3 regions of the Geobacillus sp. JS12 genome follow, and region 2 is predicted to be linked to each of the others. Evidence: riboswitches for the same ligand, from Rfam matches in the RefSeq annotation. Region 2 holds a riboswitch; each other region holds the start of a gene.
The links. A riboswitch is a leader RNA that binds a small molecule or an ion and turns the genes downstream of it on or off. The one in region 2 is predicted to bind cobalamin.

Region 1 (7,346 bases), 630 kb from region 2:
TATTTTTACCGCGTTATCAATTATAAGAAGAAGTTAAATTCTGAATATATATAAAAAGATATGTATTGCATGATGTTTAGTTACCCGTGGTGCTAGATAAAATCAGACGAGCATAAAAATAGTCCTTGTATGAAAATCTCCTTTTAAAATGAAAGTGCTCACCTAACATTAGAAAGGAGAAATATCCCATACAAGAGCGTCTTCATTTTACAACGGATCAAGCGGAAATTCAAAAGCAATATACGGCGATCTTGTTCTTGGTATCAGCGCAACTGTCTGGCGGCTCTAAATGTATTGTAGCGCTGAAATCGTCATTTGTTAAAGCAAGGAAATGGGTCATAATCGCCATTCATATTCTTGGAAAGTTGTTTTGTTTTACTTCGGAACGAGCAGGGTATCAGTATGTCATTGGAAACTTATTCACTAGGGAGATGTTCCCTGAACGCTCTCGATATAACTGTTGTTGTCGGTTGCTCCGTTTTTCCGTTAAATAGAGTTTTTCTAATAGATCCGTCACCAACTAGCGAGGCACGGACAACATCATGCCTATGCTGTTGTGGAGATCTTGTCCCTCTTGCGCTGTGTCATCACGTGAGGCGTTAATGTTCAACTAGCACCACGGATTTTCCTTATTTTTTTCAAGATGGCAGTATAGATGGGGCAGCTGCTTTTTTTCTGCAGGAGAGAGCTAGGATCATTCCGCGATGTAGGAGGAGAGCTTGATGGATAAACACCAACAAGCCATTATCACCGTTTCAGCCTATATTACGAATGACACGGGAGAGGTTTTGCTTGTTAAAAGCTATGACCGCTCCGATACGTGGGAAATGCCGGGTGGACAAGTTGAACCGGGCGAGCCGCTCGATCGGGCCGTTCATCGTGAGGTGCATGAAGAGACTGGCGTTGACATCCGTCTCATTGGGGTCAGCGGCGTGTACTACAATGAAACTAAAAATATCATAAACATTGCATTTAAAGCGACATATGTGAAAGGAAACGTTTTTCCCAGCCTGAGGAAATTCAAGAGGCGAAGTTTGTGTTGATCGATGAGTCGAATATTGATGAATATGTGACATGGCCGCATTTGAAATCGCGGGTGCTCGATGCGATGAAAAGGGGATGCTCTGTTCCGTATGAAGCATGGGTCATGAATCCGTCTCGATTATCTACAAGAGTGGGAAGGTGAAGTGCTGTAAATTCATAGTTGTCAAATGCTAAACGCTGCATTATTATAAAAATGTCCATATCCCATAACTGAATCCATTCGCAGCAAGGTGCCGAAAAGGCTTAATAGGGAATCCGGTGGGAATCCGGAGCTGTCCCCGCAACTGTCAATGCGGACGAAATGAAATCGCCACTGTACGGACAGATGGCTTGCGCTGTTTTCCGTACGGGAAGGCTTCAGAGTAGGATGAAGCATGAGCCAGTAGACCTGCCTTGCTTGCCGCAGTTTCCGAATCTTCGGGGGTGAGACGCGGAAACAGTCGTACAGGGCATTGTTGTGCCCATTGGCGGTCTGTTTCGCGCTCATTCCCAGATTTAGGCGGAATGGGCGTTTTTTATTGTACATACATCACTGAAGGGGGAATGACGGATGAAACGTTGGACATGGCCGGCGGTGGTGGCGGTGTTCTTCCTTTTGGCCGCCGTGCTCGTCGGCTGCGGCGGGGCGAATGGCAGCACCGAGCCTGCGAAAAAAGAAGAACCGAAAACGGAACAAGCGGCGTTTCCGGTGACGGTGAAAGACGGGCTTGGCGAGGATGTCACGATCAAAGCGGAACCGAAAAAGATCGTCTCGCTCATCCCAAGCAATACGGAAATCGCCTATGCGTTGGGGTTGGGCGATAAGATCGTCGGCGTCAGCGATTTTGACAATTATCCGGAAGACGTCAAAACGAAAACGAAAATCGGCGGCATGGAATTCAACGTCGAGAAAATCATTTCGCTCCAACCCGACCTTGTCTTGGCCCACGCGTCAAGCGCCCATAACTCGCGCGATGGCCTCAAGCAATTGAAAGACGCCGGCATCACCGTGCTTGTCGTGAATGACGCGAAGTCGTTCGACGATGTGTATGCGTCCATCGAATTGATCGGCAAAGCGACCGGGACGACAGACAAAGCGAAGCAAGTGATTAAGGATATGAAAGAGAAGCTTGCGCAAATTCAAGAAAAAGCGAAACAAATCCCGGCGGACAAACAAGCGAACGTCTGGATTGAAGTGTCGCCGCCGCCGCAAATTTATACAGCCGGCAAAGGGACGTTTATGGATGAGATGCTTCAAGTGATTTCAGCGAAAAACGTCGCCGGCAGCTTGGAAGGCTGGCCGATGGTGACGGAAGAAAAAGCAGTGGCCTATAAGCCGGACGTCATCATCACCACATACGGCGGAGCGAAGCAAGTGTTTGCGCGCGCCGCTTGGAAAGACGTGCCGGCGGTGAAAAACAAGCGGGTGTATGACGTCAACACCGACTTAGTAAGCCGCCCGGGTCCGCGCCTTGTCGAAGGGGTCGAGGAACTTGCCAAAGCCATTTACCCGGATGTGTTCAAGTAAAACGTGGATGTATATATTGGCCGTCACGGCGGCCATGTTATCGTTGCTCGTAGGGATATCGACAGGATCGCTGTCGATTCCCTTTTCTTCTATTGTTCGCATTCTTGCGTCCGAATGGTTTGGTATGCCGCTTCCGTCTGACATTCCGGCCGATTGGGTGCCGATCGTGATGGCGATCCGCTTGCCGCGCGTCGTGCTCGCTTTTTTGGTCGGGGCGTCATTGGCGCTGGCCGGGTCCGCGTTTCAAGGGCTGTTAAAAAATGCGCTCGCCGATCCGTACACGCTCGGCGTCTCGTCCGGCGCCTCGGTCGGGGCGGTGCTCGTCATCTTTCTCGGCTGGCAATGGCCGCTCTTTGGCACGTTCACGCTGCCGATCGTGAGCATTTTATGCGGCATGGCGACGCTTGTCGCCGTTTTGGCGTTCACTCGCGCGGTTGAGCCGCAGCTGTCGGTTGAGACGATCATTTTAGCCGGCATTATCTTCGGCGCGTTTTTCAGCGCGTTCATTTCACTGATGATCGCTTTGACCGGGGAAGAATTGCGGCAAATCATCTCATGGCTGATGGGAAGCGTCGCGATGCGCGGCTGGAAATACAGCGGGCTTTTGTTGCCGTTTTTTCTCATCGGCGCGGCGGTGCTTCTCGCCAACGGCCGCGAGTTGAACGCGTTTGCTTTTGGCGAGGCGGCGGCGCTTCATGTCGGCGTTGATGTTACGCGCCGAAAAGTCATCATTTTGACGGCGGCGGCGCTGCTCACCGGCGCGGCGGTGTCGGTGTCCGGGACGATCGGTTTTGTTGGGCTCGTTGTTCCGCATATGGTTCGGCTTGTGTGCGGGCCAAACTACCGGGTGCTGCTGCCGCTGTCGCTCTTGTATGGCGGGGCGTTTCTTGTGCTTGCCGATGTGGCGGCGCGGACGATCATCGAACCGCGCGAACTGCCGATCGGCGTCATCACCGCGCTGATCGGCGCCCCGCTATTTGCCGTCTTGTTTTTCCGAAAAATGAAGCGAAAGATGGGATGATGATGCTCGAGGTGCGGGCCGTATCGCATCGGTATGGACCAAAGCAAGTGCTTGATCGTGTGACGTTTTCCGTGGAAAAAGGGGAGCTTTTTGGCATCGTCGGGCCGAACGGCAGCGGAAAAACGACGCTGCTGAAACTCATTTGCAAAGAGCTTCCGCTTGCCAGCGGTGAGATCAAGATTCATGGCCAGCCGCTTTTGGCGCTGTCTGCGAAGCAATGGGCGCGGTTTGCCGCCGTCCTGCCGCAGACAGTGGAGGCGGCGGCCGGCTATACGGTGAGAGAAACGGTGGCGCTCGGCCGCTACGCCCATCAGCGCGGCTTGTTTCCGACGTGGACAAAAGAGGATGAAGCGGCGGTTCAAGAAGCGCTTCGTGCGGTCGGCTTGGCTGATAAAATCGATGAGCCGCTTGAGCGGCTAAGCGGCGGCGAGCGGCAGCGCGCCTATTTGGCGCGGGCGCTTGCCCAAAAGCCGCAGCTGCTCTTGCTGGATGAGCCGACGAACCATATGGATGTGAGCGGCCAAGTCCGGCTTTTGGACCGGCTCGCGGAAGCTGCCCGCTCCCGCGATTTGACGGTCGTCGCCGTCTTTCACGATATGAACGTCGCTAGCTTATATTGCGACCGGGTGCTTGTGTTAAAAGAAGGAAAAACAGCGGCGCTTGGAACGCCGACAGATGTGATGACGCCGGCGCTGCTTGAGGAAGTGTTTGCCGCGCCGATTGTGCGTCTGGCTCATCCGGCGGCGGCAAAGCCGATGTTTTCGTTCGTGCCGAAAGGGAAACAAGAAGAATCGTCGGCCGGCGGGCTGCGTTTGTCCTTTCTTGATGACGCCGCTGTTCTGGCCTCCTGCCAGCCGCTTCGCGTCCTGTCCTCGGCATTGATCGGCGCTGGGTTTCAATGGGCGACCCATTTTGTCAACCGCCAAGTCGGGTTGGATTACGATTGCGGCGATGCGGAAGGAGACATGCGCCGCTATTTGGAGCAGCACGGGTTTTCGCCGGAACGAACGATCGGCATGATGACGGCGGTTGATGTCCGTGATGCCGTTTGGCTTCAGAAAGAAGGGGAAGCGTTTTCGGTGGCGGTCATGGCAACCGCTGGCGTCGGCAATGCGGTTGATGCCGCTCGGGCGTGGCAGCATAAGCCGCTTGCGGCAAGGCCGGGAACGATCAATATGGTGATTGTCATTGACGGAGTGCTGACGGAAGCGGCGTTTGTCCAGGCGATGATGACGGCGACGGAAGCGAAGGTAAAAGCGCTCGCCGATCGTTCCGTTTGCGACCCGGAAACAAGGACGCTTGCCACCGGCACGTCGACCGATTCGCTCGCCGTGGCGGCGACGCAAACCGGGCGGACGTTTGCCTATGCCGGAACGGCGACGGAACTCGGGCGCGCGATCGGTCGGCTCGTGTATGAAGCGACGATCGAGGCGCTTGACCGCTACAAGCGGCGGAGGGGGCGGCGATGACGCATTTGCTGGCAATGACGTTGGCTTTGCTGTTGGATGCGCTGCTTGGCGACCCGCGCTGGCTGCCGCACCCTGTGCGCGGGATGGGAACGCTGATTGCGTGGCTTGACCGCCGCTGGAATCAAGGAACGAAGCGGCGGGCGAAAGGGGCGGCGGCCGTGGCGGTCGTGTTGGCCGCTGTTTACGGGATATCGGCGTTCATCGTTTATGTGGGCTACGCGCTGTCCGTATACGTAGGGGTGGCGATCGAGGCGGCCCTCATTTTCACCGCCATTGCGACGAAAAGCCTCGCTGAAGCGGCTGAGGATGTGCGCCGGCCGCTTGAAGCGGGCGATCTTCCCGAGGCGCGGCGGGCGCTGTCGATGATCGTTGGCCGCGACACCGAGCGGCTCGATGAGGCCGGCATCACCCGCGCCTGCGTCGAAACGGTGGCGGAAAATACGAGCGACGGCATCACGGCTCCGCTCTTTTACGCGGCCTTGGGCGGCGCGCCGCTTGCCATGCTGTACCGGGCAGTGAACACGTGCGATTCGATGCTCGGCTATAAAAATGAAACGTATCGCGAATTTGGCTGGGCGGCCGCCCGGCTGGACGATGCGCTCAACTACATTCCGGCGCGGCTGACGGCGCTCGTGATGGTGTTGGTCTGCGGCGGCCGCCGCCTTCGTTTGGCGCTGTCGATCTTGTTTCGCGATGCCCGCCGCCACCCAAGCCCGAACAGCGGCTGGCCCGAGGCGGCGATGGCTGGATTGCTTGGGGTGCAGCTGGGCGGGACGAATACATATGGCGGCGTCGTCTCTGAGCGGCCGACACTCGGCGATCCCGATGTTCCGCTGCGCTCGGTTCATATTCGCCAGGCGGTCGGCATCATGATCAGAACGGTGCTCGCCTTTACGTTATTGCTGCTATGGATCGGGGGGATGATCGTTGCGTTGGCCGGCGCATGGGGCGAATCCGCGCGCGTTGTATGAGCAATGCGGATTGGCCCCTCCGAACGAATACATTGATTTCAGCGTCAATACGAATCCGTACCGGCTGCCGCCGTCGGCTTGGCCGAACGGCGAGGAATGGATTCGCTGGGCCGGTGAGTATCCGGATTCGGAAGCGAAGGCGCTCAGGGAGCTCGTTGCCAAGCAGGAGCAGATTCGACCCGGACAAGTGCTGGTGACGAACGGGGCAGCGGAGGCGATTTATTTGTTGGCCGCGCTATTTGCCGGCCGGCGCGTCGGCATCTTGGAGCCGACGTTTTCCGAGTATCGGCGCGCCTGCCTTGCTTACGGATGCGAAGTCAAGTCTTTGCTGGCAGAGGAAAACCGCGGTTTTTCGTACGACATTGACCAAGCGGCGGCATGGGCAGCGGAATGCGACGCGGTTTTTTTCTGTCATCCGAACAATCCGACCGGAACCGTGATGCCGGAGCGTGATCTCCGCTCGCTCGTCGCTGCAGCGGACCAAGCGGGGACGTATATCGTGGTGGATGAGGCGTTCTATCCGTTTTGGCGCGGCGGATTTACAGCCATGCGGTGGCTGGATCGCTATCCGCGCCTCATTGTGCTTCGATCGTTGACGAAAATCCATCATCTGGCCGGCGCGCGCCTTGGTTATGTTGCTGCCGACGAGGCGGTGATCGCTTCGCTGAAAACGCATCAGCCGCCATGGAGCACAAACGGCATCGCCCAACAATTGGCGCTTCGTTTCATGGCGATGGAATCGTTTGTCAAGTGGACGAAAGAACGGATCGCCGCCGAGCGGGAGCGCGTGTTTCGGTCGCTGCCGGCCGGCCGGTATGCCGTCTCGCCATCGGTCGTGAACTTTTATTTGTTGCGTCCGCGTTCAGGGCGGACAGAGGAGCTGTTTTTTCATTTGTTGAAGGAAGGGGTTGTGCCGCGCCATACGATGAATTTCCCGGGGCTTGACGGCCGCTACATCCGGCTCGCCGTCAAAACGCAGGTGGAAAACGACCGGCTGCTTGAGGCGCTTGAGAGGTGGGATGGATGATCGTGTTTGTGAGCGGCGCGGTGCGCAGCGGCAAAAGTGAAGCGGCAGAGATGTGCGCCATCCGGCTTTCTCGCGGCGGTCGGCTTCACTATATCGCCACCGCGCAGGCAATGGATGAAGAAATGGAAGCGCGCATCCGCCGTCATCAAGAGCGGCGCGCGGCGCAGGCCGCGCATTGGACAGTGTGGGAAAACCCGTTCTCTTCTCAGGAGATTGCCGCTTCCCTGCGCCCAGATGATGTCGTCCTGCTTGATTGCTTGACGGCCTGGCTGGCTTACGAACTGTTTTCCGGGGAACATTGGAAAAC
Region 2 (7,346 bases):
ATCGATGGGCGGCCAAACTCTAGAAAACTCGTTTCAACATGGAAAGAAGCAGAAAGACGCGGCCGCAGGCGGTCGACAAACTGCTGTACTTGCTCATTTCCTTCCGGGTCGCGGCTTCCATGGCCGACAAACAAAATGGCTCTCATGTTCGTTCTCCTCTCTTATATCGCTCCATCCGAGGTTACTCACCGCATGCCGGCGTTTCGATCTTCGCCGCTGTCTTGGCCTCCTCATACGAAAAGCGGCCGATTTGTTTCACACGGGCAAAAAATTTATGAAATCGTTCGTTCGGATGAGCATGTTCTTTGTACTGTTCAATGATGTCCGCCACAATGGCCACCATCTCTTCCGGCGGGATGCCTTCCGCAACGAGCTGACCAGGATGGGCGTTGCGGCCGACCGTTTTTCCGCCTAAAAACAAGTCAAATTTCCCTTTCCGGTACACAAGCCCGATGTCTTCGCGCACCGCGCCGTAGCATGCCATGCCGCAGCCGTTGATGCCAAGCTTCAACTCTTTCGGCAGCGCCATGCCGCCAAATCGCCGCGCCAATTCCTCGGCATATGGAATCGCGTCTTTTTTCTCTCCATCGCAAAAGTCGCATGCCTTCACCGTCAGCACATCACCAACCGGCATCACCATCAGTCCGACAGCAGCGAGCCGATCGACAAGCCCTTTTGGATTCTCTGTCACCCGCTCGATTTTGATATAATGATCCGGCGTGTACGTCATTTTCCCGTCCGGTCCGACCGCTTCGGCGAGCGCGATGAGCTGTTCCGGGGTGAACTGCTTGTTGGCCACCCCTGGGCTCACTGCCGCTTCGAACAGCACGGCGGACGCCTTCTTTGTCGTTCTTCTTTCCAATGCTGCAAGCGCGTCCTCCGCTGTTTCTCTCACCCGATGCAACAGAGTGGATGACGGCCGGTTTTCCATTTGGGCGAATGGCTCCTCCGGCAGCGGAAAAGCGGAAGCTGCCGGTGCCAATCCAGCTTCCTTCGCCGCCGCGTCCACAGCTGGCGGCAAAACCGCAACGGCGGCAAAACCACGGTCTTTCTCGTCGTCGAAAGCGGAGGCAGCTGTAGCAAACGGCTGAAGCGCTCCTCCGTTCCCTTCATCCGGCTCTCTCAGCGGCTTCGTCTGGTCGAGCGCCCATGGCTCCGCCTCTTTGCGCAGCCGCTCATGCGGCTTGAGCGGCTGGACGGCGGCTGCTAGTTGATACTTGCGCTGGTAGCCGCGCGGCGTGATCATCACGCCGTCATGGACGAATGTCGTTGAGTTGCCGATAATCACCGTCGTCAACATGCCGATTTCATGGTCCAGCATATGCGCCAAGTCGGTGAGGACGATATGCTGCCGTTCGCGGTACGCACTTTTCACGAGTCCAACGGGCGTTGTCGGCGCACGATGGCGGAGCAGGATGCGTTGCGCCTCCACAATCTGCCGAGTGCGCCGCCCGCTTTTCGGATTGTACAACGCAATGACAAAATCGGCCGCCGCCGCGGCGTCAATCCGCTTTTCAATCAGCTCCCACGGCGTCAAATGGTCGCTCAAGCTGATCGTACAGGCATCGTGCATAATCGGCGCTCCAAGCAAAGCGGCGCACGAATGGATCGCGGAAATGCCGGGGATGACCTCGACTTCAATCGAGCTGTCTTTCGTCCACCCTTTTTCAATCAACACTTCATACACGAGCCCGGCCATGCCGTACAACCCGGCGTCGCCGCTGGAGATGACGGCGACCGTTTTGCCGCGCTCCGCCCACTTCACCGCCGCTTGGGCGCGGCTCACCTCTTCCGTCATGCCGGTGCTGATGATTTCCTTTCCGACAATCAGATCGCGCACAAGTTCGATGTACGTTTTGTAGCCGATGATGACGTCGCTTTCTTCAATCGCTTCCCGAGCCCGTTTCGTCATATGGTCGACGCTTCCCGGGCCAAAGCCGACAATGAGCAATTTGCCGCTCATCATGATCCCTCCTTTTGCCGCCTAGCCCCCATTTTTCACACCACATTCGCCGCTCATGTCCCTTTCACGGCGCAACACATCGGGGGACGATCTTTTCCTCTGGCCGCCACGCTTGCCAAAGCCGCACAAACAGCGGAACATCCAAGCGAATGTCCAGCAGCCGCTGGCGGTCGGCGAATACGTCCTCGGGCGCCCCCTGCATCACGATCCGCCCTTCGTGCATGACCGCGACGACATCCGCCCACTGCCAGACGAAATCCATGTCATGGGTGGCGATCAACACGGTCGTCCCCGCTCGGTGAATGGCATCAATTTGTTTGAGAAACTGCTTTGTCTGATGCTGATCCAAATAGGCGGTCGGTTCGTCCAATACGAGCAAGTCCGGTTTGGCCGCCATCGCACAGCAGAGCGTCAGCCATTTTTTCTGTCCCAGACTGAATTGATGGGTCGGGCGGTCCAGCCAAGATTGAAGATGGTATTCCGCCGTAATCGCGGCAAGCGCCTCCCCCATTTTTTCTCGATCGATTCCGGCATGGACTAAGCTGATCGCCAATTCATCACGCACGAGCGGGGCGAGGATTTGGTGCTCCGGGTTTTGGAAGACGATGCCGACTTCACGCCGCCATTGCGCCCAATCGGCGCCGCGTTCGTACATGTTGCGCCCTTTCCAATACACCGCTCCTTCCTGCGCCCGCAGCAGCCCGTTCAAATGAAGAAACAACGTCGTTTTGCCGCAGCCGTTTGGCCCGATCAAGGCGCATTTTTTTCGCTCTGGAATTTCCCAATCAATCCCATTCAGCACATACCGTTCTGCTTGATAAGCGTATTTCACTCGTTCCATCCGCAGCAGCAACGTTTTCACCCTTTCCACCATGTCCACCCAAGCAGCAAAGCCATGATGATGCCGGCCGCAACATCGACAAGAGGCACATGCGCTTTTTCCCGCTGATGCGTATGCCCGGCCGACGCGACGCCTCCACGCGCCGCAAGCGAACGGCTGAACGCTTCATACGACTGCCACGTTTTCACCCACAGTTGGTACATCAGCATCCCGCCATGCCGCCAATGCGTTCCTCCGCTGCGGGCCCGCAATGCCAGCATCAGCTCTGCGGCCGCCTGCTCGAGCAAAAAGATAAAGCGATACATAAGAAAACAAAGTTCCACGAGCGCCGCCGGCAGCCGCATTCGCCTCAGCACCGCAATCAAGTCCGGCGCCGGCGTCGTAATGAGAAGGAAAAACAAGCACGACCAGGCGGCAAGGGAGCGAACGGCGAGCTTTGCAGCCGGCTGCAGCTGGCTGTCGATGAAAGTTATTTGAAAAGGAACCGACACGGACACAACGAGCGTCAGCAGGCTGAGCCCTAAAAAAACGGAGGCGGCGAGCATCGCTTTTCCATACACGGAAAACGGCACTCGTGCACGAGCGACAATCCAATACGCCATTCCGATGAGCACAAGCCATTGTTCGCGCCAGCCGCCCATCATGACAACGGCAAGCATAACAAACGCCACGATCAGCTTCCACTCCGCCCGCCATGCCCGCAGCCGGTTGTCATACGCCCAACGGTCAAACTCGCGAATCATGGTTGTTTTTCCGCTCCGAACGCCCTTTGTACAACCCGACGACGTAGCCGATCACGCCGGCGCCAAGCGCGGCTTGCAGCGAGAACAGAAGCGTTTCGACTTCGCCGCCTGGAGGGGTGAAGATCGACTCAAACCACGGCCGGTAATGCGGGTTGAGCGTTTGAATGGCTTTTTCCGCCTGATCGTCCGTTCCACCGAATTCCGATCCGCGCGCCCACCAAAGCGGAATGATGACAAGCAAAGCAGCCAGCAACACGAGCAAGCCATTTTTCTTCATCGCATTACGCCCCCTTTTCCTTTTGGAACAGCGGAGAAGCTTGATAGGAGGAAAGCCAGTTCCAGACGATTACCGTTATGATGCCTTCCGTCACCGCCAACGGCACTTGAGTAATGGCAAAAATGCCGGCGAATTTCAAAAACGAGGCGGTGACTCCCCATCAGGAGACGGAAACGCCAAGGCAAGCTGCAGGGACGTCATGACATATGTAGCCAAATCAGACAAACAAGCGGCAAGAAACAAAGCCGCTCGATTGGATACCGCCCCTTTTCGGCACAGTTGATACACTCCGTACGCGACGAACGGGCCGACGATCGCCATCGACATCGCATTGGCCCCAAGCGTCGTCACTCCTCCGTGGGCAAGAAGCAGCGCTTGAAAGAGAAGAACGACTGTGCCGATCACCACCATCACCCATGGTCCAAACAAAACCGAGCCGAAGCCGATCCCGGTCGGATGCGAGCTGCTGCCGGTGACGGATGGAATTTTCAACGCCGACAATACAAATGTAAACGCGCCAGCTAACGCCATCAGAAGCTTATGTTCGGGGTGCTGCTTCAGCGTATGCACAAGCCGCCGCAATCCGAACACAAAGAACGGCAAAAACAGCAGCCACCAAAACAGCGCCCATTTGACAGGCAAAAATCCTTCCATAATATGCATGGCATACGCTTCATTTTCATTCGTCAACAAAAAATAGGAAACGAACAAAGCCGCCATTCCGCTCCATCGAACCGCTCTCTTCATTTATCCCTTCACTCCTTTCGCAGCATGTTCCGTTTTCCGTTTTCCGCTTGGCGCCTCCCGTTCGCCGGCCGGCGTCAACACCAATTGGCCTTCGTATTCATACGTCGCCCATTCCAAAAGAGGCAGCCCCTCATCCAAATGGGCGCGCACAACCTCCTTTGCCCGCTCCGGCGTCATCTGTCGATACCAAACGCCTTGTGGATAGACGATCATCACGCACGCGTCTTGACATCGTCCGTTGCAGCGCGTCCTTGTTGTATGGACAGCGTCGTCAAGCCCGAGGCGGGCGATCTCCTCGCGCACCGCCGTTGTCACGTCATCCCCGCCATGGCGGAGGCACGTCCCTCCGTTGCAAATGAGCACATGATGCTTCATTCCCCGCAAATCCCATGTCGCCACCGAATCCCCCTTTTTGGCTAGAATGATAGAATTTAGACGCAGACAGACGGGCAGGTTTTCGGCAAAAGAAAAAGCACCTCTACAGCAGAGGTGCAGAAAAATGTATACGAAAGCCGTAAACGGCCCAAACAGGCCCAATGCAGCCATCATTCTCCCGCACGTCTGCCTATAGTCCCGTAGGCATCCGTCCGATCCAAACAAGGCAGGTCTCCTGACTTAGGATCATCGCTTGGCGGCGTCTTCCCGAAGCATCCTTCAGTGACTTGCTGCCGCAAAGCTCCCCATCACAGTGGCGGGCACCGTGCCGGACTTTCACCGGGCTTCCCTTTTCACCCAAGCCTTTAAGCAGGCTTAGGCACCTTGTTTGTTTCTCGCCTATTGATCTTGTCATGGAACAAGCATCCGTTTTCATCGTAGTACAACTTGACGGCGGCCGTCAACCGTTTTTTGCCGACAAATCTTCGCGGGCGACGACAACGCCGTCGGCATCTGCGTACACGTATGCCCCGGCTCCCAGCGGACGCCGCCGAACTCAAGCACAACGTCGCGGGCGCCTTTTCCTTCTTTTTTGCTTTTCACTGGGCACGTGCCGATCGCCATGACCCCAAGCGGCATGCGGCCGATTTCCGCCGAATCGCGAATGCAGCCGTGGATGATGATGCCGGCAAGCCCCCGGTCGCAGGCGATTTGCGCCAACCGGTCGCCTAATAGCGCCACGCGGCGCGAGCCTTTTCCATCAACCACGAGCACCGTCCCCGGCGGCACCGTCTCGAGCGCTTCACGGACAAGGACGTTGTCCTCAAACACGTCGACCGTCGCGATCGGCCCGGAAAACGCCCGCTTTCCGCCGTACGATTGGAACGGCAGTTCGCATACTTGCAACTCGTCTAAAAATTGATCGCATAAATCAGCTGTTTTCATGATCCTCTCCCCTTTCGTTTTTTTCATTCGTCACCATTCGTCAAAATCCTGCCGACTCCACATTTTTTGCGGCGTTGCTTCTGTTCGGGCATCGGATGCGTGTCCTTGCGGGGCCGCTGAAAACGATAAAAAGATGTTCTCGTCCCCGCTTTCCGGCGAACGAAAAAACGGCCCCGCACAACATGGCGAAAGCCGTTTTGGCTGCCGGGACGAACGAGCCCCGTCCGGCGATTCAGCTGGGCTAGCTGGATTCGAACCAGCGCATCACGGAGTCAAAGTCCGTTGCCTTACCGCTTGGCTATAGCCCAACGTTTTGTTGTCGTTTACAGTATGCGGCATGATAACGCACTTTATGCATCAAACTGAATCCCGAGTTCGACAGTTTTGAAGTCATTTTAGGCAAATGGAAATGACCAAAATGCTGTTATATCAAGGGTTTCGTGATGTGGATCCTAGGAAAAAACGCTGGATTTCATAGGCACGCGATTTATTAATTTTTTTCTTTTAAAAATAAAGTATATGTTATAATATAGGCATGTACATACGACCAGTCACACGCAAAAACAAGGATGGAACAACCGTTGCTTATCTCCAGCTTGCTCACAATGAATGGGATCCAAAGGCCAAATAGGCGAAAGCGAAGGTGATGGATTCGTTCGGGCGCGAAGATGAAGTGGATCGCGCCGTCTTGGAACATCTGGCCAAAAGCATTTCGCGATTCCTTTCTCCTATGATACTGGAAGGGGAGAGATGTATATGCGCCCGATCACGGTTTTTCGCTTCTATCTTTGCGCATTGTTTTGGTTATCGCTGCCGATCGTCTTAGCGGCCACAGCTGCCTGGCAGCCATCCAGCCAGCCGAAAACCGCCGTCATCGCCCACCGCGGCGCGTCCGGATACGCGCCGGAGCATACGCTCTCATCCTACCGCCTCGCCGCCCGCATGAACGCCGACTATATCGAAGTCGATGTGCGGTCAACGAAAGACGGGAAGCTCGTTGCCCTGCATGATGCAACGCTCGCCCGGACGACAAATGTCGAAACAGTTTACCCGCACCGATCGCCATGGCGGGTCAGCGATTTTTCATTGCGTGAGCTCAAAAAATTGGATGCCGGATCGTGGTTCGATCCACGCTTTGCCGGCGAGCGCGTTCCGACGCTTGATGAGGTGGTTCGGATGCTGAAAGCGGAGCGTGTGGAAGCCCCGTTGTACATCGAAACGAAACAGCCCGGCATCGAAGAGGCGGTCGTCCATCTATTGAAAAAACACGGATTCCTGCAACAGCGCCGCGTCATGTTCCAATCGTTTCACCCGGAAAGCTTGCAAGCGCTCCGCCCGCTCATCCCGCGCGGCGTCCCGCTCATTCAATTGGTCGGCGAAAAGGAAGCGCACAGCGGCGGCGACGAGCTGCTGCAACAAATCGCCGTCTATGCCGATGGCATCGGCTTGCCGCTC
Region 3 (7,346 bases), 920 kb from region 2:
TACCTTTTAACGCCAAAAGATGATGCCAGCCAAAGGTTCCAAGCCCGACAGCGCGGTATTTTTCGTTCGTCAGGCCGGCCTGCAGCACCGGAATATTGTTTAAATCAATGACATTATCGAGCATCCGCATTTGAATCGGGATGAGCCGCGCTAAAACCCCATCGGTCACCGCCCGCGCCAAGTTGATCGACGATAAATTGCAGACGACAAAATCGCCTGGGATTTTCTCAATGATGATCATCCCGTCTTTTACATATTGCCGCTTCATCACCGTTGGGCTTTGGTTTTGCGCGATTTCCGTGCAAAGGTTGCTGCAGTAGATCATCCCGAGATGGCGATTCGGATTTTGCCGGTTCACTTCATCGCGGTAAAACATAAACGGCGTCCCCGACTCGAGCTGGCTGCGCATGATGCTTTTCATCACGTCGATCGCCGGCACTTTTTCTTTCGACAGCCTTGGTTCGTTGACGCATTGCCAGTATTTCTCGCGGAAACTCCCGCACCCTTTTTCCTCATCATAAAAATCCTCCAAGCTAAACCCCATCACCTTCCGCACTTCATGCGGATCAAACAAATACCAGTCGCCGCGCTGTTCGACTTGCTCCATGAACAAATCAGGGATGCAAACGCCGGTGAACAAATCATGCGTCCGCAGCCGTTCGTCGCCGTTGTTGAGCCGCGCATCGAGAAACGCAAAAATGTCTTTATGCCATACATCCAAATAGACGGAAATGGCCCCTTTTCGCTGTCCCAACTGATCGACGCTCACCGCTGTATTGTTCAACTGCTTCATCCACGGGATGACGCCGGAGGAGACCCCTTTGAACCCTTTAATGTCGCTGCCGCGCGAACGGATTTTCCCCAAATAAACGCCGATGCCGCCGCCCGATTTCGACAAGTTGGCGATGTCGGTGTTGCTGTCATAAATCCCTTGCAAGCTGTCATCGACCGTGTCGACAAAGCAGCTCGACAGCTGGCCGTACGACTTCCCGGCATTAGCAAGCGTCGGCGTCGCCACAGTCATGTATAAGTTGCTTAACGCCCAATACGCTTCCTTCACGAGCTCAAGGCGCCGCTTGGGTGGTTCATTCGCCATGAGCGTCATGGCGATGACCAAAAACCGCTCCTGCGGCAATTCATACAGCCGTCGCTCATAATCGCGGGCCAAATACCGATCCGCGAGCGTGCGCAGCCCAATGTACGTAAACAGCTTGTCCTTCTCCGGATCAAGAAACGCACCGATGGCATCAATTTCTTCTTTCGTATAACGTTCAAGCAAGAACGGGCTGTACACCCCTTGTTCTGTCAGCGCAACAAGCAGCGCGTAGAAATCGCCATACCGCTCGCGTTCATCGTACCCGCGCTGCCGTGCCGCCTCGCGGTACAGTTTCTGCAAATACAGCCGGGCGCACACAAACGTCCATTCCGGCTCATCTTCATCAATGTAAGAAAGTCCTTCCAAAATAGCCGTTTGGTGCAGCTGTTCTACCGTGACGGACTCCTTTCGACTGAGAAGCTGCCAAACACGCTCGACGTATTCATCAAGCGACAGACGGCCAAATCCAGCGGCGGCTTGCCCAATCAGCGACGCAAACTCTTCACGTGAAAACGAAACCGGCTTCCCTTGGTCATCGAGGATGATCATTTTCGTCAATACGGTCATTCGTTTCCCCTCTCCTTCCATAAAAAAATCCGCTCGGGCAGGCGAGCGGATGAAACGACAGACGGAAAAAAGGCATACGAAACCCTTTTTCTTTTCCCCTATCGTTTCATCTTCTCACACCCCGAAGAACATGAAACGTTCCAAGCAAGGCAGGTCTCCTGACTCGTGCATCGTCCTACTTTGGGGCCTTCCCAGCGGCGCGCCGAACGGCTCTTGCCGCCAGTGGCCATCCCATTTCGTCCGCACATACAGTTGCGGGGCAGTTCCGGATTCGCACCGGATTCCCTATTAAGTCCTGATGGACACCATTGCTTGGCAGAACGATATGTAGTTGTACAACAAGACTTCAAAACCAATATATAGTATTTAGCATCCTGATGGAACAAGCATATACCAAAACCGGGAAAATTGCAAGAGTGAGTGAATCAAATTTTCTCTTCCACATAAAAATCGTTCCTTGTTCATATTTCGTTCATAAAAACTTGCTACGATTCACCATGTACGAATCATATGAAGGAGGGGACGCAAAATGGGATTCAAACGCCCAATCTCAACCGCCCATCAAAATCGAACATCAAAACGAACTATATAGATGCAACGAAAAAGTTTAACATATCCTTGATGGAAAAGTCACTTGTCCATTTTTCGACTGTCGAAGGCAAGCCACAGGCTTGCCTCCGTCACGCCAAGGCGTAACGGAAGACCGAACAACCACCCGCTTCACAGACCCATACATGGGTCTGAAAGCGGCGTTGTTCGGTCGCCCGACAGTCGATCAAATGCTCGGTAAAAGCTACAAATGTTAAAGCTTCAAATTGCATCTATATAAATTCCTTCGCTCGGAAATCAGCCTCTTTCGATGAACAAGCGTCCCGACTGAGCTCCGGGACGCTTCATTTCCCTGCTACGCCTCCAAAACAGACGCTGGCCGCTTCTCGCTTTGTGCGGATGGAGCAAAATCGTACTTCTTTTCCACATAGACTTGATGCCAAACCATAAACGCCAAGACCGTCCACAGCTTGCGGCTATGGTCCGCCTTGTGGCGGGCATGTTCATCCAGCAGCCGATAGAGCACGTCCTTATGGAACAGATGATCGGTTTCGCTTTCGTTGATGAGCTGTCTCGCCCAGTCATACATTTCGTTTTTCAGCCAGTGGCGAATCGGCACGGGAAACCCTAATTTTTTCCGGTTTAACACATGATCCGGTACGATGCCCTCAGCCGCTTTGCGCAAAATATATTTCGTCGTGCCGTTGGCTGTTTTCATGTTAGGGGCGATTTGCCTAGCAACCTCAAATACCTTTTTGTCTAAAAAGGGAACGCGCAGCTCAAGCGAATGGGCCATCGTCATTTTGTCCGCTTTGACTAAAATATCGCCCCTTAGCCATGTATGAATATCAATATACTGCATCCGGTTGACGGGTGGGTCATGAAGCGTTTCGCGGTAAAAAGGAGCCGTCACCGCCGTATATTCGCGCCCCTCTTGGTACGTGTTGAGCAACGCCGCTTTTTCCTTTTCGCTATAGATTTTCGCATTGCCGACATACCGTTCTTCAAGCGGCGTCGTTCCGCGCTCCAAAAAGCTTTTTCCTTTCATTCCGTCCGGAAGCATCTTCGCGATCACCCGCAACACCGCTTTTACGATGTTTGGCATGCGCGCAAACAGCCGCAACGACTCTGGTTCGCGGTAAATGTTGTAGCCGCCAAACAGCTCGTCCGCCCCCTCGCCGGAAAGCACAACCGTGACGTGCTTTCTCGCCTCACGAGCGACAAAATACAGCGGCACAGCCGCAGGATCGGCAAGCGGATCGTCCATATGCCACATAATTTTCGGCAACTCTTCCATATACTCCTGCGGTGAGATGACATAGCTAATGTTGTCTACCCCAAGCTTCTCTGCGGTTTCTTTTGCGACATCGATTTCGCTGAACCCTTCCCGCTCAAACCCGACGGAAAATGTCTTCAGGTGCGGATGGAATTGTTTCGCGATGGCGACGATGAACGATGAATCAATACCTCCCGACAAAAACGCACCGACCGGCACATCGCTGCGCATATGGACGTTGACCGAATCAAACAGCGCATCGCGGATTTTCTTGACAAGCTCCTCTTCCGATTGGCGAATGGGCTCGAAGGATGCCTTCCAATAACGATGAATGGTGAGCGGTTTTCCGACTTGTTTCTTGAGATAATGCCCCGGCTCCAGCTTGCAAATGCCGGCCGACATCGTCAGCGGCTCAGGGACATATTGGAACGTTAAATAATGCTGCAGGGAATCGCCGTTTAGCGACTCCTGTTCCAGAGCGAGCAAGATGCTTTTCTTTTCCGAAGCGAAAAACGTGCGATCTCCTTGCTCCGCATAAAAAAACGGCTTAATGCCGAACGGATCGCGCGCCGCAAACACCGTTTTCTCTTGCTTGTCCCAAATGACAAACGCAAACATCCCGCGCAGCTTTTCGACCGCTTTTTCTTTTTCGGCGCTGTAAAGGGCAACAATCACCTCGGTATCCGAATGCGTCGCAAACGAATATCCTTTCGCCGAAAGCTCCTCCCGCAATTCAAGATAGTTGTAAATTTCCCCGTTAAAAATGATCCAATAGCGGTCGTTTTCATAAGACAGCGGCTGATGCCCCGCCTCCAGATCGATGATGCTCAGCCGCCGAAAGCCAAAACTCACGTATTCATCAAAAAAATACCCCTCATCGTCGGGGCCGCGATGCGTAATCAGGCGGTTCATCTCCATCAACGTTGTTTTCCATGTTTGCTCAATCGCTCTCGGGCGATCATGAATACAGCCAATAAAACCGCACATGGCGATGATTGTCCCTCCACTTTGCTAAGAAGAATCCAAAAACAACACCAAAAACCTTTTTGTTTGAAACTAAAATGATTTATACAAAGACACTTTCATTCTATCGTACACAACATCAAGTTTCAAAAACAATCTGTTTCCATTTTTTCAGGAAAACTGCCGGCAAGATGTTCAGTTCCTCATAATATTAACGATAAAGTATGGAGAAAGTGTGAATTTCACCATTTTTGCACATCGATCTGTTACGATAAAAACACACACGTGTTACAAAGGAGTTGAGAATGGCTTGTTAGCGCTTATCCTTTTTTTGACTTTTCTCATCGTTTCCCTTTGTTTTGTTCTCTTGAGAAGACCTCTGAACGGGAGGATGGATCAACTGTCGCTCGGATTGTATATTTCCTGTTTCTTGCTATTGGCCGCCTCATTATCCTATTATGCAAGTTCGGCCCAGACAGGCGATGCCATCAAAGCCTTCATACAGAACAGAAACAGCAGAGAAACCAATCCGTCCCCCAGCAATCAAGCAAAGGAGGCGAATCGATCAGCTGCCTCTTCAAAGAAACAAGCGCTAAGGACATCCGTCCTGATTGACGCCCCTCTTTTGTCTCAGCTTCCGGAACTGCCGAGGGGATGCGAAGTAACCAGCTTGGCCATGCTCTTGAATCATGCCGGCATTCGCGTCGATAAGATGACGTTGGCGAAACAAATCAAGAAAAACCCTACTCCGTATCAAGTGCGGAATGGCCAAGTGTTTTACGGCCACCCAAATGAAGGGTTTGTCGGCGATATGTATACGTTATCGAAGCCTGGATACGGCGTGTACCATAAGCCGATCAAGCAGTTGGCTGAGCGGTACTTGCCGAACCAAATCATCGACTTAACAGGGCAATCGTTTGAGAACATCTATACATACTTGGCCAAAGGCGCACCGGTTTGGGTGATCACCAACACCACCTTTCGTCCTCTTCCTCCCTCTGCCTTTCGGGAATGGCAAACCCCGCAAGGCCCGATCAAAATCACGTACCGGGAACACGCGGTGCTCATTACGGGATACGATGAGCAGTACATTTATTTCAATGATCCATTGACCGCTGTCAAAAACCAAAAAGCGCCGAAACAAGACTTTATCGACGCTTGGGTTCAAATGGGACGGCAGGCGATTACGTATCGCCGTTAGGCATCGGCGAATCCGAATCGCTTGCCTTTTTTGAATTTACCGCAACCGTGCCGGGAACGTATTGGTATCATTCCCATCAAAAAAGCGCCGAACAAGTGGACAAAGGACTGTACGGAACATTAATCGTAGAGCCGAAAAATGAAGAAAAAGTCGATCGAGATTACACGCTTGTATTCGATGAATGGATGAGCGACCCGGACGCCGAAAGCCATATGGACATGAATATGAGCAGCATGAACCATAGCCATATGGGACATGGAAATAGTTCCGATGGCCAACAAATGGATATGAGCAGCATGGGACATAATATGAATATGTACGATATTTTCACGATTAACGGAAAAAGCGGGGCTGCTGTCCAACCGTTCTCCCTTTCTTCACATCATACCCTTGCTCTTCAATCGCTTCTTTCAGTTTTTCTACGCTGACTTTTAGGACTGGTGAAAAACGACCGATTTCGCCGAATCCGTTTCTTTTGGGTGAAAGAGAGTCGTTGAGTTTACAGATCTTCTCAATTTGAGAAGAGTTCGTTTTTCGCGACTTTTCACTAAATCACCGGCCTTCTAGAGGGCCGGTGATTTAGTACAAAATACCGCTATTCCATCTTTTTCTCAATTAGAGAAACTTTGCGAAATCAGCCTTCTTTTTTTGGTGAAATGCCGCTGATTTGCTCGTGGCAGCCGTTTTTCACCGTCCTTCTAGGCCACCCCCTTTTTTGAATAACGAGCTATCCCCAAACGGCGCATACGGTTTGAATTGAAGTCTAACTTTCATTTAGCAATCGTTCAACTTGCTGTTTTAATACAGGAATCTTATTTCGAACGACATCCCACACAATTCGATAATTAATGGAGAAATAACTGTGGATCAGCATATCCCTCATGCCAGCCATCTTTCTCCATTCAATATATGGGGATGCTTGCCTGATTTCGTCTGGAATGTTTTTCACTGCTTCTCCAATCACTAATATGTTTTTAATGACTGCGTCTGATACTAAATCATTATCTAAAAAGTCATCATAAGAAAGCCCTTGGGTGTACTTCTCAATTTTCTCTGCAGCAGCCAAAATATCTTGCAAAAAGACGCTAGGATCCCTCTGCATACTTAACACTCCTTAAAATAATCGGCTTTAATTCTGGTTTGATATCATCTACAATCACTAAATCCACTGGTTTTTGAAAATGATCTTCCAAACTCAGTTTCAACTCCATATAATGATCAAACGTCAACGCATTATCCATAAATTCTACCAACACATCAATGTCACTCGATTCCCTTTGTTCCCCCCGACTGTACGAGCCAAATAACCCGATTCGCTTCACACCATACTTTTTCTTCCATAAATCTAAACATTTCGACATTTCATTAAGGATGTCTTGCTGCGATAGCAAATAAATCCCCCCTTTTTTCCGCGCCTGTTATTTTCATTATAACATCTCGCTTTCTCGATATTCTTCAAGAAGAGAAAAAACTTTCCCCAGCCGAGAACTCGTTTAGGCGATAAAAAAGTGCCCCGTCATCACTTCGGGGCACCTTCCGTATGTTATTTCACATCATATCCTTGCTCTTCAATCGCTTCTTTCAGTTTTTCTACGCTGACCTTTGTTTCATCATACTCCACATCGACAGTTCCTTCTTGCAAATGCACTTCTACACGGCTGACGCCATCCAACGCTTGAAGGGCATTGGTCACC

Region 1: it holds a riboswitch for cobalamin, as region 2 does, so the genes downstream of both, A0V43_RS09295 (ABC transporter substrate-binding protein) here and A0V43_RS06365 ((2Fe-2S) ferredoxin domain-containing protein) in region 2, are expected to answer to the same signal.
Region 3: it holds a riboswitch for cobalamin, as region 2 does, so the genes downstream of both, A0V43_RS01895 (ribonucleoside-diphosphate reductase subunit alpha) here and A0V43_RS06365 ((2Fe-2S) ferredoxin domain-containing protein) in region 2, are expected to answer to the same signal.

The regions. Positions count from the first base shown of each region.
Region 1 covers NZ_CP014749.1:1,906,977-1,914,322, reverse strand. Annotated here, with positions in the region: partial or broken gene A0V43_RS21015 (IS982 family transposase) at 189-597, shown strand; partial or broken gene A0V43_RS09300 (NUDIX hydrolase) at 720-1,186, shown strand; cobalamin riboswitch at 1,256-1,454, shown strand; gene A0V43_RS09295 (ABC transporter substrate-binding protein) at 1,595-2,551, shown strand; gene A0V43_RS09290 (FecCD family ABC transporter permease) at 2,538-3,572, shown strand; gene A0V43_RS09285 (adenosylcobinamide amidohydrolase) at 3,569-5,041, shown strand; gene cbiB (adenosylcobinamide-phosphate synthase CbiB) at 5,038-6,012, shown strand; gene cobD (threonine-phosphate decarboxylase CobD) at 5,969-7,039, shown strand; gene A0V43_RS09270 (bifunctional adenosylcobinamide kinase/adenosylcobinamide-phosphate guanylyltransferase) at 7,036-7,346, shown strand, end outside.
Region 2 covers NZ_CP014749.1:1,280,442-1,287,787, forward strand. Annotated here, with positions in the region: gene A0V43_RS06335 (sirohydrochlorin chelatase) at 1-146, opposite strand, end outside; gene cobJ (precorrin-3B C(17)-methyltransferase) at 182-1,963, opposite strand; gene A0V43_RS06345 (energy-coupling factor ABC transporter ATP-binding protein) at 2,028-2,825, opposite strand; gene A0V43_RS06350 (energy-coupling factor transporter transmembrane component T family protein) at 2,822-3,547, opposite strand; gene A0V43_RS06355 (energy-coupling factor ABC transporter substrate-binding protein) at 3,531-3,824, opposite strand; partial or broken gene A0V43_RS06360 (energy-coupling factor ABC transporter permease) at 3,829-4,571, opposite strand; gene A0V43_RS06365 ((2Fe-2S) ferredoxin domain-containing protein) at 4,572-4,970, opposite strand; cobalamin riboswitch at 5,155-5,348, opposite strand; partial or broken gene rraA (ribonuclease E activity regulator RraA) at 5,407-5,891, opposite strand; tRNA gene A0V43_RS06375 (tRNA-Gln) at 6,128-6,199, opposite strand; partial or broken gene A0V43_RS20890 (IS1634 family transposase) at 6,427-6,621, shown strand; gene A0V43_RS06385 (glycerophosphodiester phosphodiesterase family protein) at 6,648-7,346, shown strand, end outside.
Region 3 covers NZ_CP014749.1:358,591-365,936, reverse strand. Annotated here, with positions in the region: gene A0V43_RS01895 (ribonucleoside-diphosphate reductase subunit alpha) at 1-1,663, opposite strand, end outside; cobalamin riboswitch at 1,795-1,989, opposite strand; gene asnB (asparagine synthase (glutamine-hydrolyzing)) at 2,568-4,475, opposite strand; gene A0V43_RS01885 (C39 family peptidase) at 4,762-5,652, shown strand; partial or broken gene A0V43_RS01880 (multicopper oxidase domain-containing protein) at 5,613-6,053, shown strand; gene A0V43_RS01875 (HepT-like ribonuclease domain-containing protein) at 6,416-6,754, opposite strand; gene A0V43_RS01870 (nucleotidyltransferase family protein) at 6,738-7,043, opposite strand; gene copZ (copper chaperone CopZ) at 7,196-7,346, opposite strand, start outside.